Regions from separate parts of the Micromonospora sp. RTGN7 genome, predicted to be linked through region 1. Evidence: riboswitches for the same ligand, from Rfam matches in the RefSeq annotation. Region 1 holds a riboswitch; each other region holds the start of a gene.

What was found. Region 1 has a riboswitch for cyclic di-AMP ahead of SNR22_RS15110 (NlpC/P60 family protein). Riboswitches for the same ligand answer to the same signal wherever they lie in the genome.
Region 2: linked by a shared signal. The riboswitch ahead of SNR22_RS19875 (hypothetical protein) and the one ahead of SNR22_RS15110 (NlpC/P60 family protein) in region 1 are both predicted to bind cyclic di-AMP.
Region 3: linked by a shared signal. The riboswitch ahead of SNR22_RS22445 (C39 family peptidase) and the one ahead of SNR22_RS15110 (NlpC/P60 family protein) in region 1 are both predicted to bind cyclic di-AMP.

Annotation. Positions count from the first base shown of each region.
Region 1 covers NZ_JAPZLF010000009.1:21,695-28,594, forward strand. Annotated here, with positions in the region: gene SNR22_RS15100 (NlpC/P60 family protein) at 1-827, shown strand, start outside; gene SNR22_RS15105 (peptidoglycan recognition family protein) at 966-2,957, opposite strand; cyclic di-AMP (ydaO/yuaA leader) riboswitch at 3,168-3,308, shown strand; gene SNR22_RS15110 (NlpC/P60 family protein) at 3,321-4,361, shown strand; gene dcd (dCTP deaminase) at 4,434-5,012, opposite strand; gene SNR22_RS15120 (pyridoxamine 5'-phosphate oxidase family protein) at 5,112-5,672, shown strand; gene SNR22_RS15125 (zinc metalloprotease) at 5,745-6,728, opposite strand.
Region 2 covers NZ_JAPZLF010000013.1:46,624-58,245, reverse strand. Annotated here, with positions in the region: gene SNR22_RS19920 (AI-2E family transporter) at 1-921, opposite strand, end outside; gene SNR22_RS19915 (cytochrome P450) at 1,264-2,466, shown strand; gene SNR22_RS19910 (ferredoxin) at 2,484-2,732, shown strand; gene SNR22_RS19905 (pyridoxamine 5'-phosphate oxidase family protein) at 2,823-3,230, opposite strand; gene SNR22_RS19900 (YkvA family protein) at 3,232-3,567, opposite strand; gene SNR22_RS19895 (hypothetical protein) at 3,644-4,543, opposite strand; gene SNR22_RS19890 (hypothetical protein) at 4,667-5,080, opposite strand; gene SNR22_RS19885 (helix-turn-helix transcriptional regulator) at 5,224-5,562, opposite strand; gene SNR22_RS19880 (carbonic anhydrase) at 5,777-6,553, shown strand; gene SNR22_RS19875 (hypothetical protein) at 6,648-7,670, opposite strand; cyclic di-AMP (ydaO/yuaA leader) riboswitch at 7,674-7,805, opposite strand; gene SNR22_RS19870 (hypothetical protein) at 7,935-8,285, opposite strand; gene SNR22_RS19865 (hypothetical protein) at 8,401-9,123, shown strand; gene SNR22_RS19860 (DUF305 domain-containing protein) at 9,212-9,841, shown strand; gene SNR22_RS19855 (metal-sensitive transcriptional regulator) at 9,909-10,211, opposite strand; gene SNR22_RS19850 (copper ion binding protein) at 10,359-10,568, shown strand; gene SNR22_RS19845 (hypothetical protein) at 10,598-11,593, shown strand; gene SNR22_RS19840 (heavy metal translocating P-type ATPase) at 11,607-11,622, shown strand, end outside.
Region 3 covers NZ_JAPZLF010000017.1:68,343-79,964, reverse strand. Annotated here, with positions in the region: gene SNR22_RS22480 (DegT/DnrJ/EryC1/StrS family aminotransferase) at 1-839, opposite strand, end outside; gene lhgO (L-2-hydroxyglutarate oxidase) at 960-2,156, shown strand; gene SNR22_RS22470 (TetR/AcrR family transcriptional regulator) at 2,283-2,891, opposite strand; gene SNR22_RS22465 (ABC transporter permease) at 3,167-4,063, shown strand; gene SNR22_RS22460 (ABC transporter ATP-binding protein) at 4,056-4,874, shown strand; gene SNR22_RS22455 (bifunctional cytidylyltransferase/SDR family oxidoreductase) at 4,924-6,423, shown strand; gene SNR22_RS22450 (CDP-glycerol glycerophosphotransferase family protein) at 6,467-8,164, shown strand; gene SNR22_RS22445 (C39 family peptidase) at 8,273-9,136, opposite strand; cyclic di-AMP (ydaO/yuaA leader) riboswitch at 9,359-9,500, opposite strand; gene SNR22_RS22440 (hypothetical protein) at 9,861-10,625, opposite strand; gene SNR22_RS22435 (hypothetical protein) at 10,768-11,172, opposite strand; gene SNR22_RS22430 (acyltransferase) at 11,379-11,622, opposite strand, start outside.

The DNA of each region.
Region 1 (6,900 bases):
AGTGGGAGCAGCTTGAACCCACTATCGAGCAGTACAACAAGGTCCGCGCCCAGATGAAGGTGAACAAGAAGAAATCGGGGGAGCTGGAGAAGAAGATCGAGCCGCTCACGCTCGAGACCGAGCTGGCGATGAACCGGGTCGGTGACCTTGCCTCCCGCTACTACATGTCCGGCCCGTCGCAGGACCTCGGTGCGCTGCTGGTCAGCACCACGCCGGGAACGCTCGCCGAGCAGCTCACCATGCTGGACCGGCTGGCCGCGGAGGAGCGCCGACAGCTTGAGGGCGTGCTCGCGGTCCGGGCCAAGTTCGACAGCCAGAAGCTGAAGCTGGACACGCTGATCACCGCCCAGGAGAAGCAGACCAAGGAGTTGGCGGCCAAGAAGACGCAGATCAACTCCGAGATCAAGCGGCTGCAGGCGTCGATGCCGAAGACCACGGTCTCCGTTGCCGGCTGCCCGACGATCGAGGGTGTGGTCAACGCGGCGGCCCGGACCGCCATCCGGACCGCCTGCGCCCAGGTCGGCGACCCGTACGTCTGGGGTGCCACCGGCCCGAACTCGTTCGACTGCTCCGGCCTGACCCAGTTCGCCTACCGGGCGGCCGGGATCTCGCTGACCCACTTCACCGGGGCACAGTGGAACGAGGGCCGCGCCATCCCGCGCTCGGAGGCTCGCCCGGGTGACCTGGTGTTCTTCTTCAGCGACCTGCACCACGTCGGCCTGTACCTGGGCAACGACCAAATGGTGCACGCGCCCCGGGCCGGCAAACCGGTCCAGGTGGCGAGCATCAACCACATGCCGGTCGCCGGCTTCCGCCGCCCCGGCTGACCTTCGGCGCAGCCCCCGCAGGGGGCCGCGCCCAGCCGGCGTCCCGGCGTGGTCCCCGCGAAGGCCGCCCGGACGCAGCGGACGAGGAAGGCCCCCGGTCACTCGACCGGGGGCCTTCCTCGTGCCGTGCGGCGAGCGTCAGCGGGGCGCGCCCAGCGGGGACGCCACGAGGTTCACATCGGCGCGGTCGACGTACATGATCCGGTGGCCGAACTGGATCTGCACGTACTTCTTCTCGCCCCGGATCACCGTCCAGTCGCCGGGACCGGAGCCGTCGAACGTGCTGGCCCGGTAGTACTCGCTGGGGAGCACCGCGCCGACGGCGTAGCGCTGGCCGGCGGAGAGGGTGTACTGCAACGGCGAGATCGGCTGGTATGGCACCCCGGCCGGGTACGCCGCCTCCTCCGGGTACGCCCGCCCGTACACCGGGATCGTCGTCTTTCCGGCCTTCGGGGTGGCCACCAGGCCGACGGTCCACGCGGCGGTGGGCGCGGAGGCCGGATTGTGGAACCACGCCTTCTGCCCGAGGTACCAGATTGCCGTCCAGTCGCCGTCACGGCCGGCGAGGGCGTACGTCTGTCCGGCCGAGGCGCGGGCGCCGTGGTCGGAGACGGCCATCGTGGCGGGCGTGCCGTTGGGGCGCAGCGCGATGTCGTTGACCAGCGGCGCGTCGGCGCTGGGCGCGGAGCGCAGCACCACCGACGAGGAGCCGCGCGACGGGCACGGCACGCCCACCGTGACGCAGCCGGTGAACGCGGGCCGGTTGGTGGCGAAGTCCGGGTCGATCCGCACCATCCCGGTCAGCGGGGTGGGCAGGTTCAGCTCCGGGGCGCGCAGCAGGTCGAAGTAGTGCGACCAGTCCCAGTAGGGCCCCGGGTCCCAGTGCATGCCGCGCACGTTCGCCGCGACCGTGCCGGGCACGTTGTCGTGGCCGATGATGTGCTGCCGGTCCAGCGGGACGCCGTGGCGCAGCGCGAGGTACCGGACCAGCTTCGACGAGGTGCGGTACATCGCCTCGGTGTACCAGGTGCCCTGGGCGGCGAAGCCCTCGTGCTCCAGGCCGATCGACTTGGAGTTGACGTACCAGTTGCCGGCGTGCCAGGCAACGTCCTTGGTCTTCACGTGCTGGGCGATGTGCCCGTCCACCGAGCGAAGCGTGTAGTGCCAGCTCACGTAGGTCGGGTCCTGGACCATGTTGAGCGTGCCCGCGTAGCTGCCCTCGGTGTCGTGGATGAGGATGTATTCGACCTTCTGCCGCTTCGGCCGGTCGGAGAGGTCGTGGTTGCCGTAGTCCCCGGGGTCGGCGCCGAGCGACTGGTACGGCGCGGGGATCCACTCGCAGGAGATGGTCGAGGGGCACTCCAGGCCGTCGGGGCGTGGCTGCGGGCGTAGGCCGAGCCGGTCCAGCCAGGACTTCTGCGGGGTCAGCGCGCGGGCGGCAAGGGTCACCCGCTGCCCGTCGTCGGTCACCCGGGTCTCGCCGGCGGTGATCTCGCCGAAGACCTCGTCGGCGAAGGCCGCCGCCGCGTCGGCGCCGTCCGCGCCGGAGTACCGGGCCACCGCGCCGTACCAGGCCGCCGGGTCGGTGGCGGTTCCGACCGGGGCGCCGATCTGCTGCTGGTACGACGCGAGCAGCGCCGCCCCGCCGCGGATGTTCGTCGGCGCGTCGGTGCGCAGGGCCGCCTCGTCAGCCCCGATGAGGGTGGCTGCGGTGTCGAGGGTCTGCAACGACTCGACGCTCGGGGCCTCGTCGGCCTTCGGCTGGGCGGGGGCCAGGGCGGTGCGGGAGTCGTCCCCGCGTGGGTCCTCGGCACCGGAGTCGTGGTGGGTGCCGGTCGGCAGGGCGGTCACGTAGTCGGCGTCGGTGAGGTGCATCGGCCCGTACCCCCCGCTGGTGCTCGGGGTGCCGGCGTTGGTGTCCCAGCGGGACTGGAGGTAGGAGACGCCGAGCAGGACGCTCTCCGGCACGCCGAACTCGGCGGCGGCGTCGGCATACTGCTGCTGGCGGTCGGGGGTCTGGTTAGCTGCGGCCGAGGAAACGGCGGTGCCGAGGGGTACGAGGGCCGTGGTGGCGGCCACGGCGGCGGCGAGCAGGATCCGCCTGCTCGACGACGCGACGGAACGGTGCATCGAATCTCCTGAGGGGTCTGCGGTTGAGGTCACCTTCCCGCCGTCGCCCTCCCTCCGTCAATAGCCTTCCCCCAAGTGCCTCGATGTGAAGGAAACTTCCGTCCCGGGCGTTACGGTGTGTCACCGCCCGGAGGGTTGCGGATCTATAACAGGCGTCTCTACTCTGGTCAATCGTCGGCCGGTAGTTGCACCGCCCAGCCGGGAGGTGACGGCCCGACACCGCCGAGTCGCCTCCGGGCGAACCGGGGACCCAGGTACGCCGGGGTGAATCCGCAGCACCGCTGCGGTAGGGCGCTCTCCCTTCCCGCCCGAACCCGTCAGCTAACCCGGTAGGCGGTCAGGGAAGAAGGAGAACTGAGCCCGGTGGCACACCATGCCCTGCGGCACCCGGCACGCCGATCGGCCGACGCCGACCGGATGCCGGCCACGCCGCGCCAACGCTGGTCACGCTTCACCACCGCCCTCGCCGCTCTCGCCGGCGCCGCCGTCGTCCTGACCGGCGCACCGACCGTGGCCCACGCCGACCCCTCGGTCGCCGAGATCGAGCGGCAGATCGACCAGGACTGGAACAAGCTCGAACCGCTCATCGAGCGGCACAACGCCACCCGCCAGGACCTCGCCGCCAAGCGCCGGCAGGCCGATGCGCTCGCCAAGCGGATCGGGCCGTTGCAACGCCGGGTCGACGAGGCGATGGATAAGGTCAGTGGCCTCGCCGTCGAGGCGTACAAGAGTGAGAACCTCTCGGGGATGAATGCGCTGCTCGGCAGCCGCTCGCCCAGCCAGCTCATGGGGCAACTGGAGATGCTCGACCAGTTCGCCGAGCGCCAGCAGCGCGAGGTCCGGACGGTCATCGACCTCCGCGACGAACTGGCCGCGAAGAAACGGCCGCTGGACGAGATGGTCATCCAGCTTGCCCGCACCGAGGCGCAGCTCGCGGCCAAGCGGAAGCAGATCAACACCGAGATCGACCGGCTCCAGAAGCTACGGCTCACGGTGTACGGCAACGGTGGCGGCGGCTCGCTGCGCCCCGCGCCCTGCCCGGCCGCCTACCCCGGCGGCGGCGCGGGGGTCGCGGTGAAGTTCGCCTGCGCCCAGATCGGCAAGCCCTACGTCTGGGGCGCCGAGGGACCGAACTCGTACGACTGCTCGGGCCTGATGCTGGCCGCCTGGGCCAAAGCCGGCGTGTCGCTGCCGCACAACGCCGCTCAGCAGCGATCGGTGACCGCCCGAGTGAGCCGCGCCGACCTGCGCCCCGGCGACCTGGTCTTCTACTACGCCGACCTGCATCACGTCGGCATGTATGTGGGCAACGGCTGGGTGGTGCACGCCTCCCAGGCCGGCCAGCCCATCAAGATGAAGCGCGTCGACGACGGCCAGATCAACAGCTACGGCCGCCCCGCCTGAGAGGGGTAAGGAGGGGCCCCTTCTTAACGCATACGGTCGAGAAGGGGCCCCTTCTCACACCCAAGAGGGGCGTCAGCGGGTCGGCCAGGTGCGCCAGCTCTGCCAGGAGCGGCTCGGGGTCGGGCCCCGCTGCCCCTGGTAACGCGAGCCGTAGACCGCCGAACCGTACGGGTGCTCCGCCGGCGAGGAGAGCCGGAAGATGCAGAGCTGGCCGATCTTCATGCCCGGCCAGAGCGTGATCGGCAGGTTCGCCACGTTGGACAGCTCCAGGGTGACGTGCCCGGAGAAACCCGGGTCGATGAACCCGGCGGTCGAGTGGGTGAGCAGACCCAACCGGCCCAGCGAACTCTTGCCCTCCAGCCGGCCCGCGAGCTGGTCGCCGAGCGAGATGACCTCCAGCGTGGAGGCGAGCACGAACTCCCCGGGATGCAGCACGTACGGCTCGCCGTCGGGCACCTCCACCGGGGAGGTCAACTCGTCCTGCTGCACCGACGGGTCGATGTGTGTGTAAAGGTGGTTGTTGAAGACCCGGAAGAGCTTGTCGAGGCGTACGTCGATGCTCGACGGCTGCACAAGGGTGGGCTCGAACGGCTCCAGCGCGAGCGTCCCGGCCTTCAGCTCGTTGACGAGATCGCGGTCGGAGAGCAGCATCGCCACACCATAGCGAGCCTGGTCGGTGGGTCTGTCATCGCCCGCTGCGCCCGGCGTGCCGCGCTCGCCTGTCGTACAGGTGTTCGATAGAATGTCCACATGGCTTCCTGGTCCGAATTCGCCGCTGACGAGCCACGACTCGCCGGCGGGATCCGCCTCCTCATGCAGCAGTACGGGCCGGGCTTCGGCTACCTGGCCACCGTCCGCGCCGACGGTGGGCCCCGGGTGCACCCGGTCTCCCCGGTGATCACCGACGACGGGCTCTTCTGCTTCATCATCGACTCGCCGAAGCGGCGCGACCTCGAACGCGACGGCCGCTACGCGCTGCACTCCTTCCCGCCGGAGGACAGCGACGACGAGGCGTACGTGGCGGGACACGCGTGGCCGGTGACCGACCAGGCCCGGATGGCCCGGCTCGCCGAGCTGGGGCGGGCCGCCCCGCAGGTGGACTGGCGGCTGTTCGAGTTCACCGTCGACGTGGCGATGCTCGCCCGCCGCTACCAGGGTGGCGCCGTCTTCCCGGGCGGCGGCCCGGGGCAGCCGGCCGTGCAGGTGTGGCTCGACCCCCGAGCCGCCGGTGACCCGGGCGGCGCCCCGGTGGGCGTACCGGATCAGGGGCCGGCCCGGCACGCCCGCAACGCCCACCGCGCGGCGGCCTGACCCCCCGACGACGCCGGTGCCGGCCCCGTCGAAGGACGGAGCCGGCACCGGAGGGTCAGGAACAGGGGAGCGTCAGGCCGCGCGGTACGCGTTCCACGCGGTCAGCATCCGGCTCGCCTGCCCGGTGGTGAACTGGTACATGCACGAGTCGTAGGTGTAGTCCATGAAGTTGGTGATCGGGTCCAGGCCGGTGGCGGTGCAGGTGTTCCGCCCGGTCGGGCACTGGTACGCCGGCGAGGCCTCCGCCGGGGTGTCACCCACGCTGTCGCCCGAGCCGGAGCAGCCGCCCTGGAAGGTGTGGTACAGGTTCAGCCAGTGGCCGACCTCGTGGGTGCCGGTGTCGCCCTGGTTGTAGTTGGTGGCGGTGCCGCCCGGCAGCGACTCGCTCAGCGCGACGACGCCGTCCATACTGCTCAGCTTCCGCTGCGGGAAGGTCGCCCAGCCGAGCAGGTCGTCGCTCAGCTCGCCGAGGTACATGTTCAGGGTGTTCTTGCCGCCCTCACGCAGCGAGGTCTTCATCGAGCGCTCGGCCGACGAGCCCGACACGATCGGGTACCACGCCGGGTTCGTGACCCGGTTGATCTTTTGGAGCTGGAAGCTGAAGGCGGTCGCCGCGCCGCCGGTGCCACCGCTGTAGGCATTGTTCAGCACGGTGATCTGCGAGGTGATCAGCGAGTCCGGGATGTTGCCGCCGGCCCGGGTGCTGTTCTCCTGGATGACGTGCACGACGACCGGGATGGTCACGGTGGCGAGCGTGCCGGCGCCGGCGCCGGCACGGAAGTTGGCCCGCTCGCGCAGGGCGCCAGCCAGGTCGGCCTCGCGCTCGCGGACCTGTGCGGCGGTCAGCTCGTTGGGTTCGTGCTTGGCCTGCGCGCCCGCCTTGACCCGGGCGTCGGAGTGCACGTCGGCCGGCTCGGCGCAGATCTCCGCCGGGGCGGCGGAGAAGGCCGAAGCGGCCGGAACGACGCCCACGGCAGCGGTGCTGAGCAGCAGCGCGAGGGTCGTCGACGCGACGCCTGCGGTGCGCCGGGTCAGCAGGTTGGGACGGAGTCCCATGGGCCCACCTCTTTCTGGCAGCGCGGCAGGGGGTGTGTCGCGCCATGGCTGAAACGTGCGGCAGACGTTACAACCGATCGAGGGATTTGAGAACGGCTATATATTGCCGGCGTGAAACTTTTACGGTTCATCGATGGCTCGGGGGATCGCGGGGAGGTCGGCGGCGCGCGAC
Region 2 (11,622 bases), on a different contig from region 1:
GAGCAGGGCGACGGTGGGCCCCTTGGCGGCGAGCGCCACCAGCACCGCCACCGCCCCCGCCACGGTGGCCCCGATGATCGGCACGAACCCGCCCAGGAAGGTGATCATTGCCAGTGGCAGGGCCAGCGGCACCCGGAGCAGCACCAGGGCCGCGCCGATCCCGATCGCGTCGATCGCCGCGATCAGCATCGTCCCCCGGCTGTACGAGCCGAGCGTCCGCCAGCCCACCCGGCCGGCCTCGGCGGCGACGTCCCGGTTCGGTCCGGTCATCCGGCGCAGCACCCACTGCCACATCGACCGCCCGTCCTTGAGCAGGAAGAAGAGCAGCACCAGGGAGAGCAGTACGGAGCCGGCTACCTCGGTGGCCGTCCGGGCCCCGTCGACCGGGTCGGGGGTGCTCCCGCCCAGCCCCTCGCGGGTCTGCTGGATCAGCTTGTCGAGTTGGGCGTCGGTGACCGGGAGCGTGGAGGTGACGAAGTCCCGGCTCCGCTGCAGGCCCTGGTCGAGCTCCTGGCCCAGCTCGCTGAACTGGCTCGCCGTCAGGTTCCACACCAGCGCCCCGACGCCGACGAGGACACCCAGCAGGAGCAGCACGGTGAGCAGGGCGGCCAGCGCCGCCGGCAGCCGGAGCCTGCGCAGCAGGAGCAGTACCGGGTCGAGCAGCGCGGTGAGGAAGATCGTCACCGCCAGTGCGATGGCCAGCGGCGCCAGCAGTACGGCGATTTTTCCGACCAGGTACAGGCCGGCGACGAACACCACCAGGCAGGCGCTCCACAGCACCGCCGAGCGGACCAGCCACGGCAGGCCGGACCAGGCCTGCCGTGGTCCCGTGCCCGTCCGCACCGCTGCCTCGGGTTGCGCCGTGAGATTCCCGTCGCCAGTAGTTCCCTCGGGCATCTGCCCGGCACCGTCCTCGACCACGTTGGCCCTCCTCGATCTCGGCGATGTCCGTACCCCGCCGACAACTCTGCGACACCCGAACCGGTCCGCGCGTCGATTACGAGAGGTGTGTCGGCCCGCCCCGCTGACATCGCCTTCTTCCGGGGTCGCCGTCTCCCACGGCGGCCCCGGAATCGGCTTTCCCGCCCGCCGTCGGGTGGCCCGGTGGGCGCGCTTCATTCCGGATTGAGGAAATCAACCCAGGTCACTGGCCCGGGATCGACCCTCTCGCTACTATCCGCATTTGAGACGTGACTGAACGTGGAGTCGCGTCCGGCGGTCGGACGGCCCGACGGTGGGCCGTGGACGAGAGGAAGCCATCCGGTGACCGACACATCCGAGACGATGATCCAGCGTTACCCGTTCAGCGAACCCGACCGGCTCAACCTCGACCCCCGCTACGCCCTGCTGCGCCGCGACGAGCCGTTGATCCGGGTCCGGCTGCCGTACGGGGAGCCGGCGTGGCTGGCCACCCGGCACGCCGACGTGCGTACCGTGCTCGGCGACGTCCGGTTCAGCCGGTCGGCCGCGATCGGCCGCGACGAGCCGCGCAGCATCCCCCGCCAGATCCAGAGCGGCATCCTGTCCATGGACCCGCCCGACCACACCCGCCTGCGCCGGCTCGCCGCAAGGGCGTTCACCGTTCGCCGCGTCGAGGAGCTACGCCCGCGCACCCGGCAGACCGCCGACGAACTGGTCGACGCCCTGCTCGCCGCCGGCCCGCCGGCCGACCTGGTAGCGCACCTGGCCACCCCGCTGCCGATCCGGGTCATCTGCGACCTGCTCGGCGTGCCGGTGTCCGACCAGGACAAGTTCCACGTGTGGTCGGAGGCGATCGTCTCGACCACCTCGCTGAGCGCCGAGCAGGCCCAGCAGTACCTGGACAACCTGTTCGCGTACATGGGCGGGCTGATCGTGCAGCGCCGCCAGGAACCCACCGACGACCTGATCAGCGCGATGATCCGGACCCGTGACGCCGACGACCAGCTCAGCGAGGAGGAGATGGTCCAGCTCGCCGCGGGGCTGCTCGCCGCAGGCCACGAGACCACCGTCACCCAGATCCCCAACTTCGTGTACGTCCTGTTGCGGCATCCCGACGAGTGGGCCCGGCTGCGGGCCGACCGGGGGCTGGTGCCGAGCGCGGTCGAGGAGCTGATGCGGTACGTCCCGCTCGGCGTGGCGTCCTCCTTCGCCCGCTACGCGAAGGAGGACGTCGAGGTCGGTGGCGTGCTGGTCCGGGCCGGTGAGCCGGTCATCGCGTCGATCGCGTCGGCCAACCGGGACGAGACGGTCTTCGCCGACGCCGACCGGATCGACCTGGGGCGGGAGGCCAACCCGCACCTCGGGTTCGGACACGGCGTGCACCACTGCATCGGCGCCCAGCTCGCCCGGATGGAGCTCCAAGTGGTGCTGGAGACCCTGCTGGACCGGACCCCGCAGCTGCGGCTGGCGGTGCCCGAGTCGGAGCTGACCTGGAAGAGCGGGCTGCTGGTGCGCGGCCTGACCGCGATGCCGGTGGCCTGGTGAGGCGGAAGGAAAATCAGGTGAACGCGGAGGAGGAGACGACCGCCGCCGGGTGGCGGTTGCACGTGGACCCGACCCGGTGCATCGGCGTGGGGATCTGCGCCGGGGCTGCGCCCGAACACTTCGTGCTGGTGGAAGGGCTGTCCCGGCCGGTGGCCGACCGGGTGGCGCCGGCCCCGGCGGTGATCTACGCCGCCGACTCCTGCCCGATGGAGGCGATTCTCGTCTCAGATGTGGACACTCGTCGGCGGATCGCCCCCGGGTCCTGACCCGACGGTACGCACGAACACCGACCGCCACGCCCCGTCGTGGGCGTGGCGGTCGCCGTACGCGAGGGCCGGCTTCGGTCGGTCAGACGGTCAGAGGCTGCCGAGAATCCGGGTCACGGTGATCTCGATGACCACCCGACTCGGGTTGGGACGTGGGGTGCGGTAACGCTCGGCGTACCGGCGCTCGGCCTCGGCGACCGATGCCGGGTCGGCGCGTACCACCGCCCGCCCCTCGACGGTCAGCCAGCGCCGTCCGTCGACGTGACAGACCGCCACCGGGGTGCCGACCGTGCCGGCCGACGCGACGTGCCGGGCCTTCGCGGACGTCCCCGAGGTGATCACCCGGGCCAGGCCGGCGTCGGCGTCGAGGGTCATCCCGACCGGTACGACGTGCGGCGTCCCGTCGGTGCGCAGGGTGGTGAGGGTGGCCAGGTGCCGTTCGCGGCAGAACGCCGTGACCCGCTCGTCACGGATGTCCAACCGATGGTCGCCCGGCATGTCAGGACACCGGGCGACGGGTGTCCTCGTCGCGGGGCTCCGCCTGGCCGGGTAGTTGCCGTTGGGCGGCGCGGTGCTCCCGGACGAGCTTGCCCAGGTAGAGCAGGGCGGCGGCGAGCACGCCGATGTCGTCCAGGTAGATCGGGTCGGGGAGCACGTCGATCGGGAAGATCGTGTAGACCATCGCGCCCCAGAAGGCGACCTTGCCGCCGACGCCCAGCGTGCCGAGCATCTGGCGGGTGCGGAACACCCGGATGGCGAGCAGGACGGCACCGACCAGCGTCGCCAGGACGACGAGCCCGACCAGCACCGCTAAGATCCACTGCTCCTGCGACATGTCGCCACGCTAGCCCAGAACCCAAGATCCCGCTGTCGGGTGCTGCCGTTTCAGGGGCGGGGAATTGCCGGTGGCGTCACGCCGTGACGGCGGCGCGGCCCCGGGCGACGGCGGCACGGCCCCGGCCAGCGGGCGGCGTCTCGCGGGCGACGGCGGCGCGGCCCCGGGCGACGGTCGGCAGGTCACGGGTGGCGGTGGGCGTCTCGCGACTGACCACCGGCATCTCGCGGGTCTGCTCGGCCGCCGGCGGCTGTTCGTCGCTCACCCCGGGCAGCAGGGACTGCTCCTGCGCGGCGGGCGCGGTCGCGGCGTACGCCTCCTCCCGGAGGCTGCGCGAGGCGACGGTGGCCTGCTCGGCGGCCCGCCAGGCGGCTTGCTCCCGATCCCGGGCGACCTGCTGCCGGGCGCGCAGGTGGTCCCGCACGGCGCGGCGCAGCATCAGTTCCTGGTCGACCGGGTGCAGCCGGGGGTTCCAGCCGTTGCGGTGGGCGAAGACGTCACTGAGCTGCTCCTCGGACAACTCCCGACGCCAGTACGCGTTCAGTGCGGCCCGGTGCAGGTAACGCTCGCGGTCGGCGTACTCGGCGGGGGTGCGCTCGGTGTGCGGGCAGCGGTGGGCGGCGGCGGTGGCCAGCCGGCGGACGTCGGCCTCCGCAGCCTCGGACGCCTGCCAGACGGCCTCGACCTCATCCTGGGTGGACAACCACTCGGCTCGCAGCCGCTGGGCGGTGGCCGCCGCCCGCTGCGCTGCGGTCGCCACCTCCTCGGCGTAGCGGCGGCGTTCCCGGTCCGCCGCCGCCTGCTCCAGCGGGCTCGGCATGGCGGCCTCGCGGAACCGCCCGCCGATCACGGAGCGCAGGAGGTTCGGCCGGACGACCAGACAGGTCACCGCGACGGCGACGACGCCGAGGAGGGCCAGCCAGATGGCGGCGGCCAGGGGTACGTCGATCAGGACGGAGGAGAGCGCGGTCTGCATGAGGGGCACCTCGGGTGGGACGACATGGACTGACGGCTGGGGCCCGCCGTGCTCCCGGAAACCATGGCCGGCCGGGGGGAGGCCCGCCCGGACGGCCCGTGATCGACGCGAGGCGGCCCGGGGTCAGTGCCGGGGTGGTCCGCGTCGGACGAGGGTGCCGCCCGTCGGGTCGACGGCGGGGCGGTCGAGCGGAACGATCCCCACACCGACGCCGGCCGGCGGGGTCGGCGCCGGGCGCCGGGTGCCACCGAGGGCCCGCGGCGCAGACTGGTCGGCGCGTAGCGCGGCGGCCGGGCCGGGCCCGGGGCGCAGCACGTCCACCCGGCTGGTCACCACGATGGGACTGGTCGCCTCGGCGGCGGAGGCGGGGGCGGCGGAGGCCAGGGCGGACCCGCCGCCGAGGCCGACGGCGAGGACCAGGGCGGTCAGCGCGAGGCGACCCAACTCCCTGATGCGCCGCAGCGTCGCCTGCCACTGCGGGCGGGACCCGCGCAGCGCCACCGGCCGGGAAGGGCGGGTGAACGCTGCGGGCTGCATCACACCAACCTATCCCCGTCCGGTCCGGACCGCAGCTCCGGCGAGCGCAGGCCGGGGGTGAGCCGGGCCACGGCCCGTCGCTGCGGACGGAGGCCTTCCGGCGGGGCAGGACCGTGGACCGCTGACCGTGGTCGGTGCCGCGGTCAGGAGCCGGTGCCCTCTTCGGCCTGGTCGCCGGTGAAGAGGGCGAGCAGGTCGCCGACCTGGCGGTCGGACTCGGCCGGGTGGCGGAAGTGGCCCCTCGGGTTGACCGTGTACTCGTTGCGCCGGCCCACCCGGGTACGCCGGAGGTAGCCGCCGGCCTCCAGGTCCGCCACGATCGCCTGGGCGGCCCGTTCGGTCACGCCCACCTCGTCCGCGACGTCGCGCAGCCGGGCGGTGGGATTTCGGGCGATGGCGAGCAGCACGTGCGAGTGGTTGGTGAGGAACGTCCAGTTCCGGGTGGCCCCGCTCGCGCCTGCGGTCGTCGTCATGTCCGACATGCTAGGGCGGTCCCGGCGCGCCCACGGCCCGGGGCGGCTGAACCCCCGCCTCCGCCCGCGGCTGACGGTAGGCTGCTGCCCCGGGTGCACGCCCTTCCCGAACGCAAGACCGTCCCGACGTATGAAATGTGTATCACGTAATGCTTGACGTGCCTTTGGCTGCGTGTGACCGTGGGGGAGCTGGTCTTACGGCCGAAGGGCGAGGTGGTGGGGCATGAGTCATTTCAGTGCATCGATGGCCGAGTCGAGCGTGGGGCGGGCCGATCCGCTACCGGACGCCGGCCGCCCGGGCAACCACCGGGGCCCGGTCGCCCCGGGGCGGGCCGTCGTCGAGCTGCTCGACGGCAACCGCCGGTTCGTCAACGGTGTGCCACGTCACCCGAACCAGGACGCCGGCCACCGCGCCGCCGTCGCCGACGGCCAGCATCCGTTCGCGGTGATCGTCGGCTGCTCCGACTCCCGGCTGGCCGCCGAGATCATCTTCGACCGGGGACTGGGCGACCTCTTCGTGGTCCGCACCGCCGGGCACACCATCGGCCCCGAGGTGCTCGGCAGCGTCGAGTACGCGGTGACCGAGCTGGGCGTACCCCTGGTCGTGGTGCTCGGCCACGACTCCTGCGGCGCCGTTCAGGTCGCCAGGGCGGCGGTCAGCAGCGGCAAGCCGCCCGCCGGCCATCTGGGGGCCGTAGTGGACGCCGTGGTGCCGAGCCTGCGCAGGGCCGCCGAGCGCGGGGTCGAGGACATCAACGGGATCGTGGACATCCACATCGCACAGACCGTCGAGGCGATGCTCGCCCGCTCGTCCATGCTGGCGGCCGAGGTCGCCGCCGGGCGGTGCACGGTGGTCGGGATGTCGTACCGGCTCAACGCGGGCGAGGTGCGGACGGTGGCCGCAGTACCGGCCGTCAGCGACGCCTCGGTGGTCAGCGACGCCTCGGTGGCCGCCCCGGCCGTCCCCCCGGCCCGGGGTGCGGCCCCGGCTGCGGCCTGAGGCGCTCCGCGGCCTGAGGCGCTCCGCGGGCCGCGACCCGGCGAGGGCCGCCCCGCACGGCGGCGGGACGGCCCTCGATCGCGTGGTGGGCTCGTCAGAGCAGCGACATGTGCACGTGGTCCGTGTGGTTGGAGGGCCCGCTGTAGGACTTCCAGCCGGTCGCCGGGAACCAGATCTGCCGGTTCCAGATGACGTAGTAGATGCCGAGCCGGTCGGCGTTGCGGATGAGGAACGCGGCGAGGTTGTTGCCGTACATCCGGGTGTCGTTGTTGTGCCAGGAGGAGAACCCGCTGTTCTGCAGCGACCAGTCGCAGGCCCGGCCCTTGGGGTGTTCCCACGGCCCACCCGGTCGGTAGCAGCCGACGAAGCGTTTGAAGCCGGCCTTCTTGGTCTCCTTGTACGCGTGCAGTGTGCGCGGCGTGATGCAGCCGGAGGTGGTCGGGTCGTCCGCGCTGCACGACTCGGAGCGCCAGTCGCCGTCCGAGCCCAGGCCCGGCGCGATCTTTGCGACCGGGGACGTGGCGTTGACCAGGCCGCCGGTGAAACCCTCGCCGCCGACCAGCGCGAGGGACTTCTCGGCGTCGTACTTCTTCTTCGCCATGATCGAGGTCTGCTTCTGCTGCTCGCGGATCTCGGCGTCGAGCGCGAGCTTGGCCTGCTCCGCGCGCTCCTTGGCCTCGTTGACCTCGGCGAGCTTCCGGGCGTTGATCATGTTGAGCTGGTCGAGGGCGGTGGCGCGCTTGACGAACGAGTCCGGGCCGCCGCTGTCCAGCAGCACCGTCAGCGGGCCGATCCGCCCGGTCCGGTACGACCGGGCGGCCATCTCGCTGACCTGCGGGATGAGCGCGGTCAGTTCCTGTTCGGCCTGCTTCACCTCCTTGGTGCGCTGAAGCTGGAGCTTCTTGGACTTCTCGAGCTTCGTCTTGGCCTGGGTGTATTCCCGGTTGGCCGCCTCGATGACGTCAGTGATCAGCTTGGGCTCGTCGTCCTCCTCGTGCCCCGAGGGTTTGGGGGTGGAGGGCGCGGCGAACGCTGGGGCTGCCGGTCCGGCGAGAATCGCGAACGCGGCGAACACGGCCACCACAGGTGTCAACCAGCGGCGCAGGGGTGCCGTCACAGTGTTCCCTTCCATCGACCGCCGACCGGGTTAGCTGACGGGTTCGGGGCGGAAGTGGCCCCTACCGCTGTCGCGGATTCACCCCAGTTACCTGGTTCCCCGGTTCGCCTCTCGGCGATTGGGCGGCGGCACCGCAGGCGCCGCTGCGCGCCTTCGGCGGTGACCGGCAGCGAGGTTACCCGAGAGTCCGCCTGGGGATCTACGTCCGGATACCAACTAAAGGCGTCATTTCGTAATCGCTGTCGGTAATCAGTGACGTGGTTCTCACGCGCGACGCCACTGCCGGTCACGCTGCGGAGTGTCACCATGTGCTGTCCGTGCTCCTTTCTTGATCGGCCCAGGGGGCCGAGGGGTGGTGGGGTCGGGCCGGGCCGCCCGGGCCGTCCGGCCGGCCGCGCTGACCACCACCGCCAGCCAGGCCAGCGGGGTGCCGCGCTGATGCTCGGCGATGTTGTATGTGTCCGACGACGGGTCGGTCAGCTCGACCTGCTGTCCCGCGTCCGGCCCCTGTCCCATCCGGACGGTGACCGCGCCGTACGGGCCGTCCTGCGCGCCCGGCCCAGCCCGTCCTGCGGCGTCTCCGGCTGCGGCGGGCACGTTTGCCCGGGTGCCCACGCCGTCACGCCCGGCGGGCCGGGGCGGTGTGGCAGCGGTCCGGCCGCCGGGTCGGGCGCCACCCGGCGGGGTGCGCGGGGCGGGCGATGCGGAGTCCGGACGACCATCGCCCGGAATGATAGCCATTCTCGCCTGGGAACGCAGGTCGCGCACACATCCGGCCCGATCGTTGCGCCGGGACGTGGCGGCCCGGGACCGGGGGGGCGGTGTCGTGGGGTTCGGCGCGGACAGCCCGGTCTGGCCGGCTAGCGTGGACGGGGTGCGGACGGCGACGGTGCTGACTGCCGGGCGGTGGGCCCGGCTCGTGCTGCTGCTCTGCACCCTGGTCGGGCTGGCCGGGATGCACACCCTCGGCCACGCCGGCGGGGGCCATGGTGGTGGCCACGACCGGCCCGGGCCTGCCGGCGCACATCCGGCCGCCTCCGCCACTTTCAGGGTCTCCGCCGTGACGGACGTGATGGGCATGGCCTTCCCCGTCGGCCACGCCACGGGCGCGGCCCCATCCGTCGGCCACGCCACGGGCGGCGCCGTGTTCCTCGTCGGCCTGATGCGGGTCGGTCCGGTGCGGGTGCCGTCCGGTGGCTGCCCGGTGGACGGGTGCCCGACGGCGTGGCTGCCCGCCGGCGATCCTGGTGCCGGCCCGCCCGGTTGGAGCATCTGCCTGGCGGTGTTCGGCGCGCTCGCGGTGGCGCTGCTCGTGGCCGTGCTCCTGCTCGGCGGGGTGCGGTCGGCCGGCCTGTCCGCCCGTCGGCCCGGCGGGCCGTCCGCCGGTCCGCGTGCCCCACCGCCCCGGCCGATCGGCCTGTGGCTGGCCGAGATCTCGGTGTCGCGTACGTAGGACGCCCGACGCGGGCGCCGGCCTCTGCTGCCGGCGGCCGGGTCCCCGTCCTGCCTGCGTACGCACTCGACACCGAAGGATCCAGACCGTGACCAATCGTACGATCGCGCGCCGCGCCGCCCTGGCCGGCGGGGCGCTCACCGCCGCCCTGGCCCTGACCGCCTGCGGTTCCGCCGACCACGCCTCCTCCGGCCACGACACGCCGCCTGCCGCGACCAGCGGCGTACCGGCGAGCGGGTCTGCCACGTTCGGCGACGCCGACGTGATGTTCGCCCAGATGATGATTCCGCACCACCGGCAGGCGGTGGAGATGGCCGAGCTGGCCGACTCCCGGGCCGCCGACGCCGAGGTCAAGCGCCTCGCCGTTCAGATCAAGGGTGCCCAGGGGCCGGAGATCGCGACCATGACCGGCTGGCTCGCGGGATGGGGACGCGCCGTCCCGTCGGACGGGCCTGGGCACGGGATGCCGGGGATGGACCACGGCATGCCCGGGATGATGTCCGACGCGGACATGACCAGGCTGGCAGGCGCGACCGGCTCGGAGTTCGACCGGCAGTTCCTGACCATGATGATCGCCCACCACGAGGGTGCGATCACCATGGCGAAGGAGGCGTTGGCGAAGGGTACGAACGCCGACGCCAAGGCGATGGCCCAGGAGATTGTCGCCGCCCAGCAGGGCGAGATCGATGACATGAACAAGATCCTCGCCCGGCTCTGACGCCAGCGGCCGGTGGTGGGGGACGGGTCTCTCCGGCTCGTCCCCCGGCCGGGGATGGTGGGTGCGGTCAGCCGCGCTTCATGAGGCGGCCGACGGAGGCCATCATCTCGGTGGCCATCTCGTCGGCCCGACCCTCGGCGGCACCCTCGCGCATGCAGTGCCGGGCGTGCCCGTCGAGCAGGCCCAGGGCGACCTTGTCCAGGGCGGCCTGGATCGCGGAGATCTGGGTGAGCACGTCGATGCAGTACCGGTCCTCGTCGACCATCTTCTCGATGCCACGGACCTGGCCCTCCACGCGGCGGAGCCGCGCGAGCAGCTGATCCTTGCTGGCGGTGTACCCCCGGGTCGGGGCGGGCGTCGGTGTGGTCATGACATCCAGGATAGCCTACCCCCTGGGGGTATGCTACGGTCCTTGGTGACGGCGATACCCCCCACGGGTATTGGATGCCGGAGATGGCTGTGGTCCGCCTCACGATTACCCCCCGGGGGTATGGTGGGCCGGGAGAGGAGAGTTGCGATGGTTACCACCACGTACCAGGTGCAGGGGATGACCTGCGGGCACTGCGTCAGCTCAGTCAGCACCGAGGTCGGCGCGATCGAGGGCGTCAGCGACGTCCAGGTGGAGCTGGCCTCCGGCCGGGTCACCGTCACCAGCGAGGGCCCGCTGTCCACCGACACCGTGCGCGCCGCCGTCGACGAGGCCGGGTACGACCTCGTCGGCGTGTGACGCCGCCCTGCACAGAACCGAGGTACCCGATGAACACGACGACGAAGCTGAGCGGTTTCGCACTCGGCCTCGCGGCAGTGTTCGGCGCGGCGTACGGGGTCGGCCAGCTGGCCGACCCCGTCACCCCGGCCGCCGAGACCCGCCACGACGCCGGTGATCCCACCCACGGCAGTGCCGCGCAGCCCTCTGGCAGCGCAGGCTCCTCCACCGACGACGCCGCAGCTCACCTGCCAGGCGGGCTGCTCGTCTCCGACCGGGGCTACACCCTCGCCCCGGTGGTCGCGCCGGCCGGCGAGTTCGCCTTCCGGATCACCGGCGCCGATGGTGCCCCCGTCACCCGTTACGACGTCGCGCACGACAAGCGGATGCACCTGATCGTCGCCCGGCGGGACCTCTCCGGCTTCCGGCACGTCCACCCGGAGCTGGCCCCGGACGGCACCTGGCGGATCGCGTCCCCGCTCGGCGGCCCGGGCGTCTGGCGGGCGTTCGCCGACTTCACCCCCACCGGCGGCCCGGCGCTGACCCTCGGCGTCGACGTCACCGTCCCCGGGTCCCTCGACGCCCGGCCGCTGCCCACACCGGCAACCAGCACCACGGTCGACGGCTACACCGTCTCCCTGGCCGGATCGCCGCAGCCGGGCCGGGCCGCCGAGCTGACCCTGACGATCAGCCGCGGCGGTACGCCGGTCACCGACCTGCAGCCCTACCTCGGCGCGTATGGGCACCTGGTGGCGCTGCGCCAGGGGGACCTGGCGTACCTGCACGTGCACCCGGAGGGCGCGCCCGGCGACGGGCGGACCCCGGCCGGGCCGGCGGTGACCTTCTCCGCCGAGTTCCCCTCGGCCGGCGCCTACCGGCTCTACCTCGACTTCCGGCACGGCGACGCGGTGCACACGGCCGAGTTCACGGTCGTCGTGGGCGTCACCGCCGTGCCCGACGGCCCAGCGACGAGCACGCCGGCCGTCACCACCAGCCCGACCGCCACCGGTGCCCCGAGCGCCGGTGCCGGGCACGGGCACGACTGACAGGAGGGCAGCGATGACCTCGTCCACGC
Region 3 (11,622 bases), on a different contig from region 1:
GTGGTGATCAGGTCGTGGTCCTTGAGCAGCTCACCGTAGCGGGCGGCGGTGCGCCGCTTCGCGGCGAGCAGGTCCGGCAGCCGGTCGAGCTGGGCGATCATGATCGCCGCGGCCACGTCGGAGAGCCGGTAGTTGTAGCCGAGCTCGGTGAAGGTCGGGATCGGCAGGTGGGACAGCTCGGCGCGGGTGAGCGCGCCCTCCACACCGTAGGTGTGCAGCTTGCGGGCGTGCGCGGCGAGGTCCTCGCGATCGGTGACGTACGCGCCGCCCTCGCCGGCGGTGATGCCCTTGCGGCCGTGGAAGCTGAAGGTGGCCACGTCGGCCAGGCTGCCCGCGGGGCGACCCTTGTAGGTGGCCCCGGCCGAGCAGGCGGCGTCCTCGACCAGGAACAGCCCGTGCCGGTCGGCGATGGCGCGCAGCTCGTCGTAGTCGGCGGGCTGACCGAACGCGTCGACGGCGATGATCCCGACGGTGCGCGGGGTGATCGCCGCCTCGACCGCGGCCGGATCGACCGTCCAGATGTCGGGCCGGACGTCGGCGAAGACCGGCTTCGCGCCGGCCCACATCACCGAGTGGCCGGTGGCGGGGAAGGTGTAGTCGCCGACGATCACCTCGTCGCCGGGCTTGACCCCGAGGGTGAGCAGCGCCAGGTGCAGCGCCGAACCGCAGTTGCTGGTGGTGAGCGCGTGCCGGGTGCCGACGGCGGCGGCGAAGCGCTCCTCGAACCGACGGCTGGTGGGGCCGGAGCCCGCGAGCCAGCCGGAGGCGAAGACCTCCGCGATGGCGGCGAGTTCGGCCTCGCCGACCGTAGGTTGACCGAGCGCGATGACCTCAGACATGTGACTCCCCGAGAAATTGGACCCGCAGCAGTCTAGGCCACCTGTGCGGGTCGGACGCGAATCGGACGCGCCGGGCGACTTCGTTACCATCTGTGGCCAGCGCCGGGCAGGGGAGATGAGATGACTAGGTTCGTGGTCGTGGGTGGCGGCATCGTCGGCCTGGCGGTGGCGCACCGGCTGGTGACCGACCGCCCCGGCGACTCGGTGACCGTGCTGGAGAAGGAAGCCGGCTGGGCGGCGCACCAGACCGGGCACAACTCGGGGGTCATCCACGCCGGGGTCTACTACAAGCCGGGCAGCATGAAGGCCACCATGTGCAAGGCCGGCAGCGCGTCCATGGTCGAGTTCTGCGACGAGCACGGGCTGTCGTACGACATCTGCGGCAAGCTGATCGTCGCCACCGACCCGGCGGAGCTGCCCCGGCTGCGCGCCCTGCACGCGCGGGCAAGCGCCAACGGCCTGCCGGCGCGGCTGATCGAGGCGGCCGAGGCCGCCGAGTACGAGCCGCACGTGGCGGCCGTCGCCGCGCTGCACGTCTCCTCGACCGGCATCGTCGACTTCGGCGCGGTCTGCCGCAAGCTGGCCGAGCTGCTCGCCGCCGCCGGGGCGGACCTGCGCACCCGCACCGAGGTGACCGGGGTGGCCAACCGGCCCGACGGCGTGGTGATCACCACCACCAACGGCGAGGTGATCGGCGACGTGCTGATCAACTGTGCCGGGCTGCACGCCGATCGGATCTCCCGGCTGGCCGGGGTGCCCACGCCCGTACGGATCGTGCCGTTCCGGGGCGAGTACTACGAGCTGACCCCGCAGCGGCGCGACCTGGTGCGGGGGCTGATCTACCCGGTGCCGGACCCGCAGTTCCCGTTCCTCGGGGTGCACCTGACCAAGATGATCGACGGCAGCGTGCACGCCGGGCCGAACGCCGTGCTGGCCACCGCCCGGGAGGGCTACTCGTGGGGCCGGGTCAGCCCGCGCGACGTCTGGGACGAGCTCTCCTACCGCGGGCTGTGGGCGCTGGCCCGCCGGCACTACCGGTACGGCCTGACCGAGGCGGCCCGGTCGCTGTCGAAGAAGAAGTTCGCCGCGAGCCTGGCCCGGCTGGTGCCGGAGCTGACCCCGGCGGACATCGTCCGGGCCGGCGCCGGGGTGCGCGCCCAGGCGATCCTGCCCGACGGCGGCCTCGTCGACGACTTCCTGATCGTCGAGGCGGACCGTCAGGTGCACGTGCTCAACGCCCCCTCCCCCGCCGCGACCAGCTCGCTGGAGATCGCCCGGCACATCGTGTCCCGGCTCCCGGTCGACGCCGGCCGCTGACGGCACCCGGGCGGCCGAGGCCGGCGCCGCCCGACGCCGGACGGGCCGACGCCGGACGGGGTAGCACCGGGCGGACCGACGGTGGGCGGGGTGGTGGCGGACGAGACGGCGGCGGGGCGGGGTGGTTCAGACGGGTGTGGCCGGCAGGGCCGCGTCCCGTTGCCGGGGCACGGCCGGGGCCGCACCGAGGCCGGTCGCCACGGCCTCGACGAGCACGTCGAGGTACGCCTCGGTGGGGGCGGCGCGGGCGATCGCCAGCCGCCAGTAGAGCGGCCCGACGATCAGGTCCACGGCGGTGCCGGCATCGGGGCCGGGGGACAGCTCCCCACGTTGGACGGCCCGGGCGACCAGCGACCCCCCGATCTCCTGCTGCTTGGCGCGCAGCACCGCCTGGAGCGCCTCGTCGATCTCGGGGTTGCGGGCCGCCTCGGCCAGCAGGTCCGGGATGATCTGCGAGGCCAGCGGGTGGCTCAGGGCGTGCGCCACCAGCTGGCACAGCAGGGTGAGGTCGCCGCGCAGGGTGCCGGTGTCCAGCGAGGGCAGCTTGCTGCCGGCCGCCGCGACGACGATCTCCAGGACCAGCTCCAGCTTCGAGCTCCACCGCCGGTAGATCGCGGTCTTGCTGACCCCGGCCCGCCGGGCGACCGCCTCGATGGAGAGCCTGCCGTAGCCGACCGCGGCGAGCTCCTGCATGAGCGCGCGCCGGATGGCCGTGGTGATCTCGCCCCGGAGCACCGCCGCGCCGGCCGGCGCCCGCCTCTTCGCGGTGGTCACGGCAGGCCTTTTACGGGTGTCACGGAAGGATCTTCTCGGCTGTCACGTGGGACAATGTACCGCAACGACGGTACGGTTGCGTCCCGACGTGTTGATGGACTACCTTTCCACGCAGCGACGAGGCCGCGCTCCCGGCACCGGCCACGCTCTACACCGTCGTCGCGCGCATCTCGTTGGTACGAAAGAACCGTCGTCGCGCGCATCTCGTTGGTACGAAAGATCGGAGCGCCCATCCCATGGCCAACACCGCGCTGGCCGACCCCGACGCCGGCCTGACCCAGGCGCAACTGGCCGCCCGGCACGGGCTGCGGGTCGCCGGCGAGCGGCCGTCCCTGGCGCACTACACCCGCCGCCTGTGGACGTACCGGCACTTCATTGCCGCGTACTCCAACGCCAAGCTGGTCGCCTCGTTCAGCAACGCCCGGCTCGGGCAGCTCTGGCAGGTGCTCACCCCGCTGACCAACGCGGCGGTCTACTACCTGATCTTCGGCCTGGTGCTGAAGCAGGACAGCATTCCGAACTTCATCGCGTACCTCACCGCCGGGCTGTTCATCTTCAACTTCACCCAGACCACGGTGCAGAACGGCACCCAGTCGATCACCAGCAACCTGGGGCTGATCCGGGCGCTGCACTTCCCCCGGGCCTGTCTGCCGCTGGCCGTCATGCTCACCCAGTTCCAGCAGCTGATGGCCTCCCTGGTGGTGCTCGCCGGCATCGTTCTGGTCACCGGCGAGCCGCTCACCGCGGAGTGGCTGATGCTGGTGCCGGCGGTGCTGCTCCAGGCGGTCTTCAACGCCGGGCTCACCCTGGCGGTGGCCCGGGCGGGTGCGAAGATCGCCGACCTCAAGCAGGTGATGCCGTTCCTGCTGCGCACCTGGATGTACGGCTCCGGTGTGCTCTACAGCGTGGCGCTGTTCGAGGAGGAGCTGCCGGGTTGGGCGACCAAGCTGGTCGAGGCGAACCCGATGCTGGTCTTCATCGAGCTGGCCCGGCACGCGCTGCTGGAGCAGGCTCCGCTGCTCAACACCTCGCTGCTGCAGCTCTGGCTGTACGCGGTGGGCTGGGCGGTCGTGATGGGCGTGGGTGGTTTCATCTACTTCTGGCGGGGCGAACAGGAGTACGGCCGTGGTTGAGCACATCGAGACGTCCAACGACGTCACCGTGACACTGCCCAGGATCATCGAGCGCATCCCGACCGTGGTGGTCGACGACGCGCACGTGATCTACCGGGTGCACAAGGGCGCCGCGGGCGGCACCAGCCCGGTGGCCGCGCTGAAGCGGATCGTGTCCCGCACCTCCGCGCCGAACGTCCGGGAGGTGCACGCCGTCAAGGGGGTCAGCTTCACCGCGTACCGGGGCGAGGCGATCGGCCTGATCGGCAGCAACGGCTCCGGCAAGTCCACCCTGCTGCGGGCCATCGCCGGCCTGCTGCCGGTCAACCGGGGCGCGGTCTACACCCAGGGTCAGCCGTCCCTGCTGGGCGTCAACGCCGCCCTGCTCAACGACCTCTCCGGGGAGCGCAACGTGACCCTGGGCTGCCTGGCCATGGGCATGCACCCGGACGACGTGCAGCGGTTGGCCCCCGAGATCATCGAGTTCTCCGGGATCAACCAGCGTGGCGACTTCGCCTCGCTGCCGATGCGGACGTACTCCTCCGGCATGGCGGCCCGGTTGCGCTTCTCCATCGCCGCGGCGAAGAAGCACGACGTGCTGCTGATCGACGAGGCGCTCGCGACCGGCGACAAGGGCTTCCGCAAGCGCAGCGAGCAGCGGGTCCGTGAGCTGCGGGAGGGCGCCGGCACGGTGTTCCTGGTCAGCCACCAGCTCTCCTCGGTCCGGGACACGTGCGAACGGACGATCTGGCTGGAATCGGGCGAGCTGCGGATGGACGGGCCGACCGACGAGGTGCTGCGCGCATACGAGGACTTCTCCAACGGCAAGTAGAGTTCCGGCATCCCATCGTTGTGACATTCCCTGAGAGTGAGGATCGGCAATGACGCAGGACCACACCACTGGCCCGGACGCCGCACCGGAGACCCCGGTGCCGTGGCGGCCCTCGCGGACGGTGGCGGTGGTACTGGCCGGTGGTACCGGGACCCGACTGGGCCTGGGCATCCCGAAGCAGCTGCTGAAGATCGCCGGCAAGCCGATCATCGAGCACACCCTGGCGGTCTTCGAGGCGGCCCCCGAGATCGACGAGATCATCGTGCTGATGGCCGTCGGGCACGTCCCCGACGCCCAGCAGATCGTCGACAAGGCCGGCTTCCGGAAGGTCAGCAAGGTCATCGCCGGTGGCGTCACCCGCAACGCGACCACCCGGATCGCCCTGGACGCCGTCGGCGAGGGCGACGTCAACATCCTCTTCCACGACGCGGTACGCCCGCTGCTCAGCGGCCGGATCGTCCGGGAGTGCGTGAACGCGCTCTGGACCTACTCGGCGGTCGACGTGGCCATCCCCTCGGCCGACACGATCATCCAGGTCGACTCCGACGACTGCATCACCGACATCCCGGTCCGCGCCACCCTGCGCCGGGGCCAGACCCCGCAGGCGTTCCGCTCCGGCACCATCCGTGAGGCGTACCGGATCGCCGAGGGCGACCCGAACTTCGCCGCCACCGACGACTGCGGCGTCGTGCTGCGCTACCTGCCCGACACCCCGATCAAGGTGATCGACGGCTCGGACGACAACATCAAGGTCACCCACCCGGTCGACGTGCACCTCGCGGACAAGCTCTTCCAGCTCGCCGCCGCGCAGGCGCCCCGGCTCACCGGCCACGGCTACGCCGAGGAGCTGACCGGCCGGACCATCGTCGTGTTCGGCGGCAGCTACGGCATCGGCCACGAGCTGACCGAGCTGGCCCGCAGCCACGGCGCGCAGGTCTTCCCGTTCAGCCGCTCCACCACCGGCACCCACGTCGAGCGCGCCGCCGACGTCGAGGCCGCGCTGAAGACCGCCTTCGAGGCCACCGGCCGGATCGACCACGTGGTCGTCACCGCCGGCATCCTGGAGAAGGGCGAGCTGGCGGAGATGGACCAGGAGACCATGGACCGGGTCCTGCAGGTCAACTTCGTCGGCCCGGTCACCATCGCCCGACAGTCCCTGCCGTACCTGCAGCAGACCAAGGGCCAGCTGCTGCTCTACACCTCCAGCTCGTACACCCGGGGCCGGGCCCGCTACGCGCTCTACTCGGCCACCAAGGCCGCGCTGGTCAACCTGACCCAGGCGCTCTCCGACGAGTGGGCCGAGTTCGGCGTACGGGTCAACTGCATCAACCCGGAGCGCACCGCCACCCCGATGCGCACCAAGGCGTTCGGCGAGGAGCCGGAGCACACCCTGCTCGCCGCGGAGGCCGTCGCCCAGTCCTCGCTGGACGTGCTGATCTCCGACCTGACCGGGCAGGTCATCGACGTCCGGCGGGCGCCGGGCGAGGCACCCACCACGAACGTTCCCGCCCAGGGCGGCCCGGCGACCGCCCCGGCCGCGGCCGGCTGAGCGACGACGGCCACCGCGACGGGGCGGGAGAAGCGGAAGCGACATGCGTGGTGACCTGGTCAGGAAGCTGACCGCCCGAGCGGCGACCACCGGTCTGGCGGTGCTGGCGTTCCTCGTCCTCGCCCTGACCGGGGCGACCGGCTGGGGCCTGGCGCTCGCGGTGACGGCGCTGGCCGCCGCCGCCTGGGAGCGCCGGGTGCGGCCGGCCGCCGACAGCACCGCCGAGTCGGTACTGCTCGCGGCCGGCATCCTGGTCGGGTACGCGCGCCGGCTCGACGCCGGCTTCGACCCGGCGCTGGCCGCCACAGCCCTGGTCCTGCTGGGGCTGGTGCTGCTGGTGGGGCCGCTGCGCCAGGCGGGCGACCTGGAGATCCGGGCCGCCAACCTCCCGGTCCGGTCGTGGACCCCGCTGGTGGCCGCCCGGCTGGGCGATGCCCTGCTGGTGCTACTCGCCGCAGTGGCAGCGGCCGCCGCCCTGGTGCTGCCGGCGCCGGTCGCCCTGCTGCTGGCCCTGGTGGCCGGTGCGGGCGCCGCGGCGGTGGCCCTGGACCTGGCCCGTCGGCGCTTGCGGCCCGGGGCCGGGGGCGGGGCGGTGACCCGCGCGCTGCGGGCGCACCAGCCGGAGTTCCTGCTGCACTTCTCCGCCCCGCCGGGATCGGAGTACCAGGTCACCATGTGGCTGCCGTACCTGGAGCGGATCGGCCGGCCGTTCCTCGTGATGGTGCGGGAGCCGGAGTTCCTCGCCCCGATCGCCGCGGCCACCACCGCGCCGGTGGTCTACTGCCCCACCCTGAAGACGATGGACGAGGCGCTGGTGCCGAGCCTGAGGGTGGCGTTCTACGTCAACCACGGGGCGAAGAACAGCCACTGCATCCGGTTCCCCCAGCTCACCCACGTGCAGATCCACCACGGCGACAGCGACAAGGCGCCCAGCGCCAACCCGGTCTCGGCGATCTTCGACCGGATCTTCGTGGCCGGTCCGGCCGCGATCGACCGGTACGCCCGCGCCGGGGTGGACATCCCGGCGGAGAAGTTCGTCGTGGTCGGCCGCCCGCAGGTCGAGTCGATCGAGGTACGCCGGGAGCCGGTCACCGGCCTGGGCAACCCGACGGTGCTCTACACCCCGACCTGGACCGGGCACCACGCCGACGCGAACTACTGCTCCCTGCCGGTAGCCGGGACGATCCTGCGCGGGCTGCTGGCCCGGGGCGCGACGGTGATCCTTCGCGCCCACCCGTACACCGCGCAGAACCCGGCGTCGGCGCGGCAGCTCGCCCGGCTCACGGAGCTGCTGGCCGCGGACCGGGCCCGCACCGGGCGGCAGCACGTCTGGGGCGCGGCGGCCAGCCGGGAGCTGTCCCTGGTCGAGTGCGTGAACCGCTCCGACGCGCTGGTGTCGGACGTATCCGGGGTCATCTCCGACTACCTCTACTCCGGCAAGCCGTACGCGGTGACGGACATGGGCGGCGACGGCGACCGGTTCGTCGAGCGGTTCCCGCTGGCCGGCTCGGGCTACGTGCTGCGGCGCGACGCGGCCAACCTCGACGAGGTGCTGGTCGACCTGCTGGACAGCGACTCCCGGGCGGCGACTCGCTGGACCACCCGCGCCCGCTACCTGGGCGACTTCCCTGCGCAGGAGTATGCCGAGGCGTTCCTGTCAGCGGCCCGCCAGGAACTGACCCCCACCGCAACCCCACCGCTTCCCCGCGCCCCCCGCTCCCCCCTCACCCCCACCCCCTGACCGCGGTCCGGCCCGGACAAGGCCGGCCCGGACCGGGCCGGGGCCAAGGCAGGGATCGGCCCGGGCCAGGCTGTCCTGGCCCGGGCCGATACCGGGGTGGGGTGGGTGTTAGGCCGAGTAGCCTCTGGTGGCCGTCCAGTGGGCCAGGGTGATGGTGCTGACCCAGTACGACGGGAGGGACGGGTCAGCCGAGTCGGCGATGCGTACGGTGCGGCCGTCGTTGCGGTAGCCGACGACGGCGATGTAGTGACCACCGGGGAAGGAGTGCCAGCCGCCGTTGACGTCGGTGGCGTCCCCGGCGATGTTCGCCACGACCCCCCGGCCGGCGGCGACCGCCTTCACCACGTCGGCCTGGAGCCGGTCGATCTGGGCCGAGGTAGCGGAGCCACCCGAGATCATCCGGGTGCGGTACGGGTTGTCGCCCTCGACCATCTCATTGAGCACCCGGGTGGTGTCAGCGGCCGAGTTCGTGCCCATCTCGGTGGTGCCGAGGTCGGCTGCCAGCGCGTCCTGGGTGCTCTTGACGCCAGTGGCGGAGAGCGCGTTACGCACCGCCGCGGGGCCGCAGTAGTAGTAGGTGGTCTGGGCCGCGTAGTCGTAGTCGAGGACCTTCGACGACGGCGACTTCGAGGCGGCCGGCTTCGCCGTGGTCTTGCGCGGGGCGGCCTTGGTGGTCAGATCGGGATCCGGGGTCGCCGAGGTGGCGCTCGGCGACGGCGTGGCGCTCGGCGACGCACTCGCGGTGGCCCGGGCCTGGGCGCGGCTGACGGTGCCGTCGAGGCGGGGCGCGATCTCGGCTGCGGCCGCCGTGGTGTGTCGGGGGGCGGGGGCGTCATCGGAGCCGGCCAGCAGCGCGCTGGTGCCGGAGGCCAGCACCAGCGCCACGGCCGAACCGGCGACGACCTGGTACGGGCGCTCGCCGGCGAGCCGCCGCAACTGCCGCTTGAGGTGATCGTTCACGTGTTCCTCCAGGGACGGGGGTGGAGAGCGGAGGCACCCGGGCGTACGTCGCCGTATGACGGCGCGGACGACACGCCCGTAGGCCGGTGGGGACCGCTCTGAACAGACGCCCGGTCAGGCGGGCGCGGGGCGGATGCGACGGTCAGCTCGTCAGCCCTGGGGCGACGGACGCGGGCACCACGGCACCGTGTGGGAGGAACAACCGAGGGGTGGAATCGTGCTGCACGAGGATGGCACTCCTTCCGAGACCGCCTACCGGGTTAGCTGACGGATTCGGGCGGGAAGATCGCCCTACCATGGGCCGAAGCCCGCGGATTCACCCCAACGTGCACTGGTTCCCCGGTTCGTAAATTTCACGATTGAGCGGGTCGGCGCGGCGTCGCCTCTTGCGATCGGTTACCGCACCAGACGGCCCGACATTACTGGCCGGCCGGAAGCCTGCCAACCCACCGCCACCTGCTTAAACATGCGCCATTCAGCTTTCTTTCGGTGGACAGATGAACTGACGCGGCTCAATAGGATGAGGGCCCTATCCGGCGCGGAGGGCGAACAATCGGACAACCGGTCGTGATCGTCGGCGAATTGCGTCGGCTTTGGGCCGGCACGGCGCCGGTGCCCGTTTCCGCGTCGATGTGACCGGGCTCACGGGATCAGGGCACACAGGCGGGGCCGGGCACGACCAAAAACCGGGCAACCGGGGCGAGGGCCGGCACGACCGAGGGCCGGGGCGGTGGGGTCAGCCGATGCGGGCCGGACGCCAGCGGGCGGCGGCCGGAACGGCCGGTCGGGCTGGCGCCGTGGCCGCCCGCGCGGCGGGCGCCACGACCGGGCGGGCCCGCTGCGCGGCGGCGTACGCCTCGGCGGAGAGCGCCACAGCGGCCTCGGCGGCCAGGTCGGCGTCCCGCCACGCCGTTCGCTCCCGGGCCGCCGCCGCCCGGTACCCGGACTGCTTTCCGTCCCGCACCGCACGGGCCAGCACGACCTCCTGTTCCACCGGGTGCAGCCGGGGATCCCAGCCGCCCCGGTGCGCGAAGACGTCGCAGAGCTCTCGGATGGACAGCTCGCCGCGCAGGTGGGCGGCGGTGGCGGCGTGGTGCAGCCAGCGCTCGCGGGCGGCGTACTCGGCGGGGGTACGCGGGGTGCGCGGCGGCGGCAGGGCATGCGCGCCACGGAGACGCCGGGCGGCGGCCTCCGCCTCGTCGTACGCCTGCCAGGCCCGCTCGACCGTGTCCTGGGCCGCGAGCCACGCGTCGCGGCGTCGCCGGGCCGTCTGGGCCGCCCCGGCGGCGGCCACCGCCACCTCCTCGGCGTACCGGCGCAGGTCGACGGCCTCCTGCGCGGCCAGATCGACGGCGGGCGGGGCGGGCTCGTCCGTCGGCCGGTCCCGCTCCGGGCGGGCGACCAGGACGGTGAGCACGGTGAGCGCCACCACGAGCAGCACCGACCAGATGGCGGCGGCCAGCGGCACCTCGACGAGGAACTGGTAGAGAACGATGTCCATGGTCGGCACCTACGGAAAGAGGCTGCGGAAGGCGGGACCGCACGCCGCGGAGTGGGGGCGCGGGGCGCCGCCGGGGCCGGGCGGATCGGTGCGGTGGTGAGGTGCGGAGACGACGGCGTCGCGGGCGCGGCCCGCGGGCGGGTCAGCCGCGCGGTGGCGCGCGGGAGCCGACGGTGGCCGGGGCGAGGCCGGCCGGCGCCCGCCGTGGCGTGGCCGGGCGGAGCACGGGCCGACCCGCCGGGCCGACCGGGACCGCGCCGACGGGGATCCAGCCGGCCGGGGCGGCGGCGGCCCGGCCGGAGCCGAGCGGGAACACTCTGACGGCCGGGGCGGAGCCGACCGTGGGCACCCCGCTGGCGGGAAGTGCGCCGGCGGGAGACCAGGCCGGGGCTGCGGCGTCGGGGGCGGCGCCGACGGGCAGCGCCGCATCGATGGGCAGCGGCCCGGCACCCAGCGAGAAGGCGACCGCGACGGCAAGGCTGGTCAGCATCCGGGCGGTCCAGCGCGCGACCCACCAGAGGGGACAGGTCAGCGCGACGGGCAGCACACGGTCACGCTACCGAAACCGACCGCACGACGCACCACCGCCGGGCGTGTCGTGACGTCCCGATCGCCCGGTCTTCACCGGAAAGGTGGGCCGACCGCCCGGAACGCCCGGGATGGCCGCCCTCCGGGCCGGACGGCACCCGGTCGCGGGCGGCCAGAAGCCACCGGGAGGGGGCCGGGAGGCCATCGGGGAGGGACGCGGGGGCGTCAGCGTCGTTCGGAGAGGGTGACGTACTCGCCGGTGGGCTCCGGCACGGGGACCGCCGGTGGGTCACCGGCAGAGGGTGTTGCGCCGGCACCGGTCTCGGCGGCCGGGGGTCGGGGGCGGCGGGACGCCCCGAGCCGGCGGGTCAGCGGCATCTCGACCCACCGGTGCAACAGCGCGGCCAGCCCAAGGTTCACCGCCAGGAAGCCGACCACGGCCAGCGGCCCCCACCAGCCGGGCAGCCCC